DNA from 3 places in the Paenibacillus sp. FSL R5-0341 genome. Region 2 is predicted to be linked to each of the others. Evidence: riboswitches for the same ligand, from Rfam matches in the RefSeq annotation. Region 2 holds a riboswitch; each other region holds the start of a gene.
What was found. Region 2 has a riboswitch for cyclic di-AMP ahead of MKX75_RS00155 (3D domain-containing protein). Riboswitches for the same ligand answer to the same signal wherever they lie in the genome.

Region 1 (4,044 bases), 2.2 Mb from region 2:
AACTTTCAGTCGGGACATAATTTCGAATGACATGACAGTCCAATACAGTCACGTGAGACCTAAATGACATTTCATTTAGGTCTCTTTTTGTAAATAAATTTGGAATATAGGAGCCAAGAACATGATCAGTGATACAGAATTGGACGCCCTGCGTCTGTCAGGTGAGAAAGTAAGAGTAGTACGGGACGAGCTGGAGTCAAACGATGTAACCGGGATTGTCGTTGCCTGGGATGGCGAGCAGGTATTGATCCGGCGGCAAAATAGACGTGTCGTCAAGCTAGATCGCAGTTACCGATATCAGCTGTTCAGCGAACCGCGCCAGAGTCCACTTGGTGAGTAGCAATCGCTTATGATTGTGGCAAAGCCATGAGCATTTATATGTTTGGAATTACCATGATTTCTTGGCATAATTGGCTCACTCGGGAGAGAAAATAGGTACAGTGGAAACGATCTGTAACTATAGCTGAGAGGGTGTGCTACAAGACATGACATTGATGAATGATAAAGTTCATGCCTACAAGGATCAGATTGGAGCATTAAGCGATGTGCTGCCAGGAGTGGTGAAGTCGTATCATGAGTTTACTGGAGAATGCTTTCAGCCTGGCGTGATTGATGCGAAGACAAAACAGCTAATTGCCCTCGGAATAGGACTGTTCGCCAACAATGAGGTATGTACCTTTTACCATGTAGAAGAAGCTCGTGCCAAGGGTGCAACTGATCAGGAGATCATGGAGACCGTTGCCGTTGCCGGAGCTGTAGGAGGCGGACATGCCCTGTCTCAGGGTGCGATGCGAGTGCAGAAGGCGTTGCATTAAACTTAGGAAATATATGAAAAAATAAAACATGGTCATACCCTGTTAGCACAGGAGTATGACCATGTTTTATTTAAAGTTCATCTTTACTTGTTTTACTGTTAAGTGTTTTATTGTATTTGTCTACGTCAGCAAATTTTTCCATTACGGAATAGCGTGCCTTATAATTTATTACTGACGATTTAGTCCGATATTCAATGGTGGATCGGTCACTGGTCCACTTATAAATAAAAGCGTTATTATAGCTTTCGAGCTCTGGTTTACCATATTTGTTCGTAAGCTCTTCCAAAATTTCATCAGATTCCGGATTAGTTAGAGTACCAAAATCGTAACTTGCTTCAATCAGTAAGTAATCGTCCAAAGGATATTCATATGCTTGCTTCATCATGTCCTCTAATTGCTTATCCAATGTCTTTCGTATCTCGTCTTTTCTTGCGTCCGTCGTATTTTCGTTATCAAGTTCCTCACGCAATTGGTTGTTATCTTCTATTTTTTCTGATATTCCTTCATTAGTAAAGGAGTATTCTGCGTCTGCAGTCTTACCCAGAACCACCACATCGGAATAATTAATACTTTTTTCATGATCATTATGTACTTTTTCTTCATAGTTTGTGTTTTCGTTTTTTTCTTCAGATGAAATGACCTTTTTTATTTTACTCCCCCAAGATACTTCTCTGAAATCTTTAACTGTTTCACTACTGCATCCTAAACTACCTATTACTAAAATAACAAAACTTAAAACAAACAATAACTTTTTCAATTGTTCTCCTCACTCCTTTGATTTCCTAAAACATTTTACAATGTTTAAGAAATCAGTTGAAGACAAAAAATGGTTACAAAAAAGGCATCAGGTTATATACCGATGCCTTTTTGTGTATGAATTACATTTTGCCCAACATTTTATCGTACATAAATTGTCCAGTTACCCGACGTGCTGTCACATAACGATCATTGAAGTATGGATTCGATAACTTCGTAATACTTACACCTTTACTACTGGAGGCATGTGCAAATTGTCCGCCGCCAATATATACACCTGTATGTGAAATGCCTTTGCCCATCGTATTGAAGAACACCAGATCACCTGTGCGAATGTTACTTTTGGATACCGGAGTACCTGCTTTGGCTTGCTGCTGCGAAGTACGTGGCAATTCAATGCTGTATTTGTTGAAAAGATATCTCATAAACCCGGAACAGTCGAAGCCGGCCAAAGTCGTGCCACCCCACTTGTAAGGTATACCTGTCATGTTGTTCACTACGGAGTTGATACTGCTTGCCTCTGTGCTTGTTGCCCCGGATGTAAATAGTACAGCTGCTCCAAAAATGGAGATTATCAGTTTTTTCAAAATCAATGTTCTCCCTTCGATGCCTACGGAGTTAGCTAAGGGTTCGGTAGAAGGTTCCCTATATTTCCTATGTATAAGAATAATTCACCCAAAATGGTTCCCCCGTTTTCAAACATGAAACTCGGCAATGAATAATTAAGTTTTTGTAACTATTTGAAACTATATTGCATAAATGCGTAATTGTCAAACCCATTTAAACCCCTTCGTAATACCTCAATGTTAGCGGAATTAAGGTTTTTATATGAAAGAAGGGATCAAGTCTGGGTATCATTCATGACAAAAACGTCATTATTGATTCGCTTAAGACGATTTTGGATAAATAAATAGGTTTGTCATGAGTTAAAAGAACTATTCCGTAATGTTCAATTAAAGAGATTATATTCATTAAGTTGCATATATTGACAAAAATCGATTTATTGCATATTATCTTCTTATCCAATCCACATATTGGATGAAAATTGATTTTATTGTGTTATAAATTCAAATAAAGGAGGTTAAGGGACTAGTTTTATAAGTAAGGTAGAAGTGGGAGATTTATAAAAACAAAATAGGAGAGTGTTATCTTTGAAAGCAAAAAAAATAGTTACTTTTATTCTGGCATGTACGATGGTCTTCTCAGCAGTTGGAATGGCGGTTCTTCCTGTAACAACGGTATCAGCTGCTGATGCTTCAGGCACAACAGCAAGTATATCTGATATTCTGAAGAACCAGCTGCCAGATGGAGGTTGGAGAAAAGACTACAAACAAACAAGTGGAGAATGGGCGAAGTCCACCATCGACAACAAGGCTACATACTCAGAAATTAGAAGATTGGCGAAGGAATTCAAAAAGACCAATGATCCGCGATACTCCACAGCTGCAATCAAAGGAATTAACTTTTTGATCAACATGCAGTATTCAAACGGCGGATGGCCACAAGTCTATCAAAGCTCGGGATATCACAAACACATCACTTACAATGATGATGCAATGATTAATGTAATGATCATGCTGGATGAAGTAGCAACGCGCAAAGGTGACTTCTCGTTTATCGACAGCACACTTGCTAACCGCAGTAAAAATTCAGTTGCCAAAGGTGTAGATGCGATTCTGAATACACAGGTCGTTTCAGGCGGTAAGCTGACAGCATGGGGACAACAACATGATTCCAGTTCCCTTAAACCGGCAAGCGCAAGAATCTATGAAGTACCATCACTGACGGCTGGAGAGAGTGTAACGATTGTTAAATTCCTGAAAACCAGACCTGCTAACGCTAAAATTACAGCATCCATTAAAGGAGCTGAAGCTTGGTTTAACAAAGTCAAAATTACGGGCTACAAGTATGAAAGAGCGAACGGAGACAGCAAAATTATTGCTGATTCCAAAGCTGCACCGATCTGGGCTCGCTTCTATGAAGTGGGGACAGATAAACCGATCTTTATTGGTCGTGACGGGGTAGTTAAATATAAACTAAGTGATATTGATAAAGAAAGAAGAGGCGGTTACGCATGGTATGGCAACTGGCCTTCCAAGCTGTAACTCGTAACATGCCTAAGGTTTCACAAAGTTAATCCCTAGTAACGATAAGTAAAGCCCGAATCAGACATGGACGTCTGGCTCGGGCTTTATTGTTATTATTTTCAGTGTTGACATGATAAATTGTACATGATATATTATTTCTTGTCGCCAAGATATATCACGAAGATATACAATATGCGGTCGTGGCGGAATTGGCAGACGCGCACGGTTCAGGTCCGTGTGGGCTAACCCCCCGTGGAGGTTCGAGTCCTCTCGACCGCATCATAAGAATGAAAAAAGGTTTCTTGTAAGGCTAACGCCTTCGGGGAACCTTTTTGTTTTGTACCATAAAATCGTCTAATAGGTTACTGAGCGGACACGTGGATACT
Region 2 (4,044 bases):
CTTCGCATGCTGCGCCCTTATCATGGACGGATTGTAGTCAAAGATTCAGGCATGCATGCTGTAGAGGATTACTTAATGTCTCGGTATCAGATGTATTGGCAGATTTACTTCCATCCGGTAACCCGTAGTTCCGAAATTATATTGCGGCAAATATTCAAGCGAGCGAAAACACTGATACATGAAGGTTTTCAATTCCGCTTCATGATCGATCCACTACCTCAATTATTTGAAGGAGAACTTTCGGTAGAGGAATATTTACAGTTGGATGAAGCTTTGATTCAGACGGCATTTACGCAGTGGCGCAAGGAGGACGATGCTGTTCTGAGTGAGTTATGCGAACGTTTTATGGATCGCAAGTTATATAAGTATGTAGAGCTTGAACAGACCGACTTGACAATGATGGAAGAGATTCGGGAAGCTTTTGTTCAGGCAGGTCTCAATCCCGAATATGATCTTGAAATTGATTTTCCGTCGGATAATCCGTATGATGTGTTTCGTCCGGATGAATCTACGGATAAGCAGATTCTGCTGCTCGATCGACAGGACAAGTTACATGAGTTGTCAGAGGTATCCGACATTGTCCGTTCCATCAGTGGGCTGCATCGGGGAAAACATCATTTGTATTACCCGCAAAACAAGGTGGATGCGATTATTCACGAATTACCGTCCCATATACGCCCCTATTTCTTGTAATGGTGAAGATACAACTTGGTGAAGAATTTCGATATCAAAACACTTTCTAAAAGAGCTATTTTTCATGATACAGTAATCTGCTTTAATGGGGAGTATATGTAGATCGACATAATTTTGTAAAAGAAAGTAGGTTGAGTCATCATAAGTAGCGATATATAGATCTAAATATCCGTGTATCTTCTATATATTGTAGTTTGTGAAGAAATGAGAGTAATGATGGGCAATCCACGGATTTTTAAAATTTTCTTTACGCAGCATTAAAATAATGGATTTTCTAAATTAAATTTCCAAGAGAAGATAGTCGTTAGTTCGACATGAAGGGAGATATAAACATGATGCTGTTCGACACACATACACATCTGGATGCACCACAATTCGACGAGGACCGCGAGGACATGATTCAGCGTGCTGTGGACGCCGGGGTTGGTCGCATGATCAACATTGGCTTTAACCGGGAGACGATTCCAACGACAATGAAACTGGCCGAAACGTATGACTTTATATATGCAGCTGTAGGGTGGCATCCGGTAGATGCGATCTCGATGCAGGAGGGCGATCTGGAGTGGATTGCATCTTTATGCAAGCATGAAAAAGTAGTTGCAATCGGTGAGATTGGATTGGATTATCACTGGGATACTTCACCGAAGGAAGTGCAGCATCGCGTATTACGACAACAGATTGCATTGGCTCGTGAAGTGAACATGCCAATTGTCATCCATAATCGGGATGCACACGAGGATATTATAAGAATTTTGCGTGAAGAGAAGGCGGGCGAGGTTGGCGGTGTGATGCACTCGTTCTCCGGCAGCTGGGAAACCGCGAAAAGTTGTCTCGATATGGGCTTCCATCTGTCCTTCGGAGGTCCAATCACATTCAAAAATGCAAAGCAGCCAAAAGAGGTTCTGGAGAAGGTTCCTATGGACCGGTTTTTCATTGAGACAGATGCGCCATATTTGACACCTCATCCGTACCGTGGAAAACGAAATGAGACAGCGCATGTACGTCTGGTTGCAGAGGCAGCTGCGGAAATTAAAGGCATTTCGGTAGAGGAAATTGCTGCAATAACCACCAAAAATGCCATGGAACGATTTGGGATTCGTTAAAAAAACGAGTAAATCAGGTGAAAAAGGGAGTTAAGCGGAGTTAATTTGCTCTTTGATCCAAATAAATCAAGAATATTACAATATTTTAACCAAATATTCAGAAAAACGTACTTGATCAACGCTTTACAACATGCATCAAAACAGGATATCATCTTTTCAGTGAATTGTTGTGCGGAAAATTGGACAGATGTTCGGGGGATGAACAAAGGGACACTTTCCGAGGAAGCAACATTACTTTCATGAATCAGTCTCGCTGAGTCTCCGTTAACGGAGAGCGGGGGAACCAATAGGGCTTAAACATCGGTGTATTTGGCCGGTGCGCATCATTCGCTGACCCAAAAGCAGCGAAAGGATCTGCGAAGCCGTATTTGATTTCTTCTTTGGGTCTCGGGGTGAATTCAAGGGCGTCCGCCATGAGCGGGTGACCTAAGATAGGGCGGCTCTCTTTCGCCCGAACCCGACAGCTAACCTCGCAAGCGGAAAAAGAGAGGCAACCTCGTGCATGAATTTCCGATATTCAGAATCATTCGGAAGCCACGAAAGAGTTCCTCTTACACTCTTTCTTTGGCTTTTTTGTTTTTGAATAAAAGAAATGTTGTCATCATACGGTAGGTATTCAGGAGGATGACATCATGTTGCGAAGATTGATTCATGGTGCAGAACCGGATTATGTTGGTCCAATCTGTGTTCTGTAGAAAATTTGGTATAGTCACGTCAAAGACATCATGCATTACTTTAGACGACGAGGCTATGAAGGAGGACGGAGAAGTGGGCACATTCCAACCAGAAGAGACCCATGAGTCACGATCATCCAGTAAGTCTTTCGCGTTGCGGTGGAAGCATGAGAACATGCGTCAAATGGCATTGATCGCGATTTTCTCAATTGCGCTTACAATCATGATCTTGTTAGTCGTTTACGGTCAGGCCGGGAAACAAATTTCACTGGTTATTGATGGCAAAGCTCAGGTGGTAGAGACTCGTACAGGAATGCTTCAGGAAATGCTGGAGGAGCAGTCAATCACAGTCAGCCCTCACGATAAGGTATCCATGTCCATGAACGGGGCGATTACAGATGGAGACCGAATCGTTATTGAGCGGGCCGTTCCAGTTAACATTACGGCAGACGGAGACACCAAGACTCTGTATACAACCGATTCATCGGTACAAGAGGCAATTCAAAAATCAGGTATTCAAGTTGCAAGTAATGACAAAGTGTATCCGGCGCTTGGAACTACAGTCAAAGCGGATATGAAAATCCGTGTAGTGCGGGTAACAAAGCGTACAGTGGATGTAGAACAACCGATCGCTTATAAAGTGATCAAAACGGCTGACCCTAGCTTGTACAAAGGGGATAACCGTGTTGTTGTAAACGGCAAAGAAGGCACACTTGTCCAGCATATCGAAAAGGTATTTCAGGATGGAGAATTGGTCTCCAAAAAAATGGTCGGCAAATCCGTCGCGAATAATCGTGTAGATAAAGTGATCGCAGTCGGCACCAAAGCAAAACCGGTCGTAAAAGAGCCTGTGATTCAGACCGTATCGGCTCAAACTTCAACAACCAAACAGGCAACAACAACGAACTCGAAGAAAACCTCTGCCTCGGGCAGCAAAGTGATTACCGTATCCGGAACTTCTTTTAAATACTCCAAAGTACTTAAAAATGTATCCATGACTGCCTACTCTTCCGAAGAGCCTGGCATCGGCACTAAAACAGCTTCCGGTACTCGTGTAACGGAAGGGCGCACCATTGCGGTTGATCCCAAAGTCATTCCAATTGGCTGGTGGGTATATATCGAAGGTCTGGGCTTCCGTCGTGCGGAAGATACAGGCGGTGCCATTAAAGGCAACAAAATTGATGTATATTATGACAGTGTGAAGCATGCTCTGAATTTTGGACGCAAGAAAGGCAAGACGGTCTACGTGATCGGTCCGGTGAAGCCGGAAGCGAACTAAAATCGTTTTACTTTGAAATGGGAATGCTATAAAATAGTTGCATGAATGATTCATGCGGAATATGCGGCGGAGGGGTCTGAATTCAGTCTCCCCCGCCGTTTGGCAGAGAAGAGGATATTCCTCTTCTTTTTGCGTTAGAAAGGAAGAAATGGAACATGATAAAAGAAGTCATAGTGGTGGAAGGCCGTGACGATACGGTAGCCATTCGTCGGGCCGTGGAAGCCGATACAATAGAAACAGGTGGATCAGCCATCAACCAGCGCATTTTGAAGCGGATTGCGCTTGCTCAGGAGAG
Region 3 (4,044 bases), 2.9 Mb from region 2:
AATCATATGTACTCATAACCATCCACCTATCCTTCTCTATATGTTATATATGGAGGAATTATGGCTTTCACAAGATAAATCCGCAATGAAAATTCTCACACTACGCATATTTTATGGACACCTCGGACATACCAAGGAGAACATCATTTTCGGAAAAGGAGGCCGTTATTATGCGCGTACGCCTCATTATGCTGATGGTTATCGTTATTTTTTTTGGAGGATATCATGCTCCAGTTTCATCGGGGGATGCTTCAAGCCCGCCAAGTGAATCAGTATCAGTTTCAGATTCCGCGGAAGAAGAACAACTGACATTGGGACAATTACGTCAAAAATATGCGGATACGTTCAAAACGAATGGTCCTTCAACGAAGCAGGTTGCCCTGACTTTTGATGACGTGCCCGATCCACGATTTACTCCACAGGTATTAGATGTATTGAAGAAATATAAAGTCAGAGCTACATTCTTTATCGTTGGTAGTCGTGCTGAGAAACATCCGGATCTGGTGAAACGTATCGTTAAGGAAGGGCATATTGTTGGCAATCACAGCTACAATCATCCGGAATTCAGTAAGCTGTCGATGAATGCCTTTCGCAAACAAATTTTACATACTGGGGATATCATTCATCACCTAGCAGGATATACGCCCAAGATGATCCGACCACCTTACGGAGATATTAATGAAGAACAGCTGCAATGGGCTGCCAGACAACACTATAGCATTGTGAACTGGAACGTTGACTCACTGGACTGGAAAGGCCTCTCCAAGGAAGAGGTGAAGGATAACATCCTATCTGCCGTAAAACCCGGTTCCATCGTTCTGCAACATGCAGGGGGCGGTGTGGGTTCGAACCTGAATGGCACGATTGAGGCTTTACCTGAAATTATTGAGGAACTGCGTAATCGGGGGTATGAATTAGTCACCTTGGACGAGATGTTGGGGTTGCCAAAAGCCAAGGATTAGGATGTCCATGTAGGAAATGATGACGATGTTAAAAGGGTGCCTGTTCAATCGCAAAGTAGCGACTGGCAGACACCCTGTTTGAATTCGTTAGATGTAATTCACTTTCTACTTCAGAATATAGAGCTCGATATCCTGGAAACCAAATGTGCTTACGGACTGCTTGCTACCAGGGATAAAGATATCAATCCGGTGACCCTTGATTGCACCGCCCACATCACGTGCTGTAGCTACAAAAGCCTGTTTTGGCAATCCCGGATGGCTGTGACCGGTTACCAGTACTTTGGTTCCAAGTGGAATCACACTTGGATCAACTGCGATCGTACCCAGTTCAAGATCATTGCCGAAGTAATCCACAGCACCCCATCCTCCATTTTCGGACGGATCTGCAGAGTATGCCGTTGCTTTCACGTTCACTGCTTTACTGTAATCGAACGTTTTTCCCCAGGCTTGAACAACTTTGTTATCTGCGTTAACGTCCAAGCTTGCTGTAGTAACAGTCTTCGCTTGAGTCTTGCTCTCTGTAGCCGCAGCAGCTGCTACATTGTTTGCCTTACCGGGAATCGTAATTTTCAAACCACCATAAATATTGTAAGGCGAAATGTCGTTGTTTGCTTTAACCAACGTGTTGAGTGCTACTCCATACTGTTTCGATAAGGTGTAGAAGGTATCCCCTTCTTTGGCCACATGAACTGAATCTGCGTGAGCCGGAACGGCTTGAATAAGCATTGCTGTTGTCAATAATGCTACTGCTGTTTTGGCTATACGTTTCTTGTTAATCATGGTCTTCCTCCCTCATTATGCCTGCGAAGTTAGTTGTCGGATTCGGATGAGGAGCCACCCTATAGGTCCTTCGTTACATGTGAAACGTTATGTACCCCTAATTCACCCCAAGCAGTGTGCCATAGATCTTCCCCCTGCACGATCTGCATCGTTACATCCCCCGCACTCCCTGTCCGGAAGTTTCGGCAGAGTTCAATATATCACAATTTTGTAACCTGAACTTGTAGTAATTCTTACCAAAAGGTTTTGAACATGTCATCAACTGTAAGAATACTGGATAATTCAGAATAGTTGGGCAACCCGATTTCTTTATATAAGGTAACAGAAAAGTTACTTTTCAAATCTAGAAATGATTATTACGCACAAAAAAATAGCGTTACCGACTCGATGTCAGTAACGCTATTAAATCATTTCATTTAGAGTACTTTAGCAAGAAAATCACGTGTACGTGAATTTTTTGGTGCTCCAAACACCTCATCAGGTGTTCCTTCTTCTACAATGACCCCGCCATCCATGAACAGGATTCGGTCTCCCACTTCACGTGCAAAACCCATCTCATGTGTTACGATGACCATCGTCATCCCGCCTTCTGCAAGACGTTTCATGACATCCAGCACTTCACCGACCATCTCGGGGTCCAGTGCCGAAGTAGGCTCGTCAAACAGCATTACATGCGGCTGCATGGCCAATGCTCTTGCAATGGCGATCCGCTGCTTCTGTCCACCGGACAGCTGGTTCGGGAAAGTATCTTTTTTATCATACAAGCCCACAGTGTTTAGCAGATCAGCAGCGATTTTCTCCGCTTCCTGCGTGGATTGCTTCTTCACTTTAATCGGGGCAATCGTAATGTTTTGCTGTACCGTTTTGTGTGGGAACAGGTTGAAATGCTGGAACACCATACCCATCTTCTCACGAGTCGCATTGATGTTGTGCTTCGGATCGGTGATTGATACGCCTTCAAAATCAATCTCTCCCGAGGTAGGCTGTTCCAACAAGTTCAGACAACGCAAGAATGTACTTTTACCTGAACCGGAAGGACCGATAACCACGACAACCTCACCTTTGCCAATCGTCACGTTAATGCCTTTAAGTACATCGTTATTACCATAAGATTTGTGTAATTGTCTAACGTCTATCACTTGCACTCAACTTCCTTTCCAGTCGTCCCAGCAGCTTGGACAAAATGAACGTCATTACAAAGTAGATGGCTGCTGCAATCAAAAATGGACTCAAACCTTGGTACGTAATGTTTTTGACTACACTTGCCTGATACATAATATCCACCATACCGATAACGGAGATAATAGAGGATTCTTTGATAATAGTTATAAATTCATTACCGATCGCTGGTAATACAGCTTTGAAGGCTTGTGGCAATATAATGTAACGCATTGCTGCACCTCTGCCCATTCCGAGGGAACGCGCTGCCTCCAACTGACCACGATCCACACCTTGGATACCTGCACGGAAAATCTCCGCCAGATAGGCACCACTATTGATTGAAAGTGTAATGATACCTGCCTGAAGTGCAGTGAAGTTAATGCCAAAGCTCAGGGAAAAACCATAATAAATAATCATCAATTGTACCAGCATCGGTGTGCCACGGATCACTTCAACGTAAGCCGTACCGATCCAGCGCAAGATTGCAGCGTCATGTAGACGGAACAAACAGATGATCAATCCAATAATTACCCCGAAGATAACGCCAAGTGCAGACAACAGAAGTGTGTATCCTACACCTGTAGCATAGAAACTTTTGTACTCCCAGAATACTTGGAAAATATTTTGTGATTTGTTCACTTTATCCGCCATCAAGAGGCTGGCGTCCGTCACCATCTGATTGATTTTATCTTCACTTTTCAATCGTTCCAGTGTTCCATTTACTGCAGCTAGCAGCTCGGTATTTCCTTTACGAATCCCGATTGCCGCTTCTGCTTGCTCTTCGTCCGGAACAGCAGCAGCAAGTCCAATGATATCGTCCAGATAACCTGCAGCAACAGTATCTTCAACGATTGCCGCGTCAATGCGTTTTGTTTGCAGTTGAAGCACGATATCCGAGATTTTATCCAGCGCAGTAAGTTTCGCTCCTGGAATACTCTGTCCGATCGTTTCCTGAATGGAGCCTTTCTGAACGCCAATTTTCGCATTTTCAAGTTCTGCCATGGTTGGATATTTGTCTTTATCCGCATTGCGAACCATAATCACTTGTTTTGATTTATAATAGGTGTCGGAAAAATCGATACTTTTCTTCCGCTCATCCGTCGGCGTCATACCTGAAATTACCAGATCAACACGCCCGCTC

Region 1: it holds a riboswitch for cyclic di-AMP, as region 2 does, so the genes downstream of both, MKX75_RS10110 (C40 family peptidase) here and MKX75_RS00155 (3D domain-containing protein) in region 2, are expected to answer to the same signal.
Region 3: it holds a riboswitch for cyclic di-AMP, as region 2 does, so the genes downstream of both, MKX75_RS16440 (3D domain-containing protein) here and MKX75_RS00155 (3D domain-containing protein) in region 2, are expected to answer to the same signal.

The regions. Positions count from the first base shown of each region.
Region 1 covers NZ_CP150241.1:2,198,298-2,202,341, forward strand. Annotated here, with positions in the region: gene MKX75_RS10090 (hypothetical protein) at 1-2, shown strand, start outside; gene MKX75_RS10095 (hypothetical protein) at 122-340, shown strand; gene MKX75_RS10100 (carboxymuconolactone decarboxylase family protein) at 486-815, shown strand; gene MKX75_RS10105 (hypothetical protein) at 886-1,572, opposite strand; gene MKX75_RS10110 (C40 family peptidase) at 1,694-2,158, opposite strand; cyclic di-AMP (ydaO/yuaA leader) riboswitch at 2,164-2,295, opposite strand; gene pelA (pectate lyase) at 2,714-3,676, shown strand; tRNA gene MKX75_RS10120 (tRNA-Leu) at 3,853-3,937, shown strand; gene MKX75_RS10125 (carbohydrate-binding protein) at 4,021-4,044, opposite strand, start outside.
Region 2 covers NZ_CP150241.1:31,001-35,044, forward strand. Annotated here, with positions in the region: gene MKX75_RS00145 (HD domain-containing protein) at 1-693, shown strand, start outside; gene MKX75_RS00150 (TatD family hydrolase) at 1,026-1,796, shown strand; cyclic di-AMP (ydaO/yuaA leader) riboswitch at 2,038-2,291, shown strand; gene MKX75_RS00155 (3D domain-containing protein) at 2,565-3,749, shown strand; gene rnmV (ribonuclease M5) at 3,905-4,044, shown strand, end outside.
Region 3 covers NZ_CP150241.1:3,688,865-3,692,908, forward strand. Annotated here, with positions in the region: gene MKX75_RS16430 (hypothetical protein) at 1-16, opposite strand, end outside; gene MKX75_RS16435 (polysaccharide deacetylase family protein) at 171-962, shown strand; gene MKX75_RS16440 (3D domain-containing protein) at 1,068-1,742, opposite strand; cyclic di-AMP (ydaO/yuaA leader) riboswitch at 1,745-1,940, opposite strand; gene MKX75_RS16445 (amino acid ABC transporter ATP-binding protein) at 2,159-2,881, opposite strand; gene MKX75_RS16450 (ABC transporter permease subunit) at 2,868-4,044, opposite strand, start outside.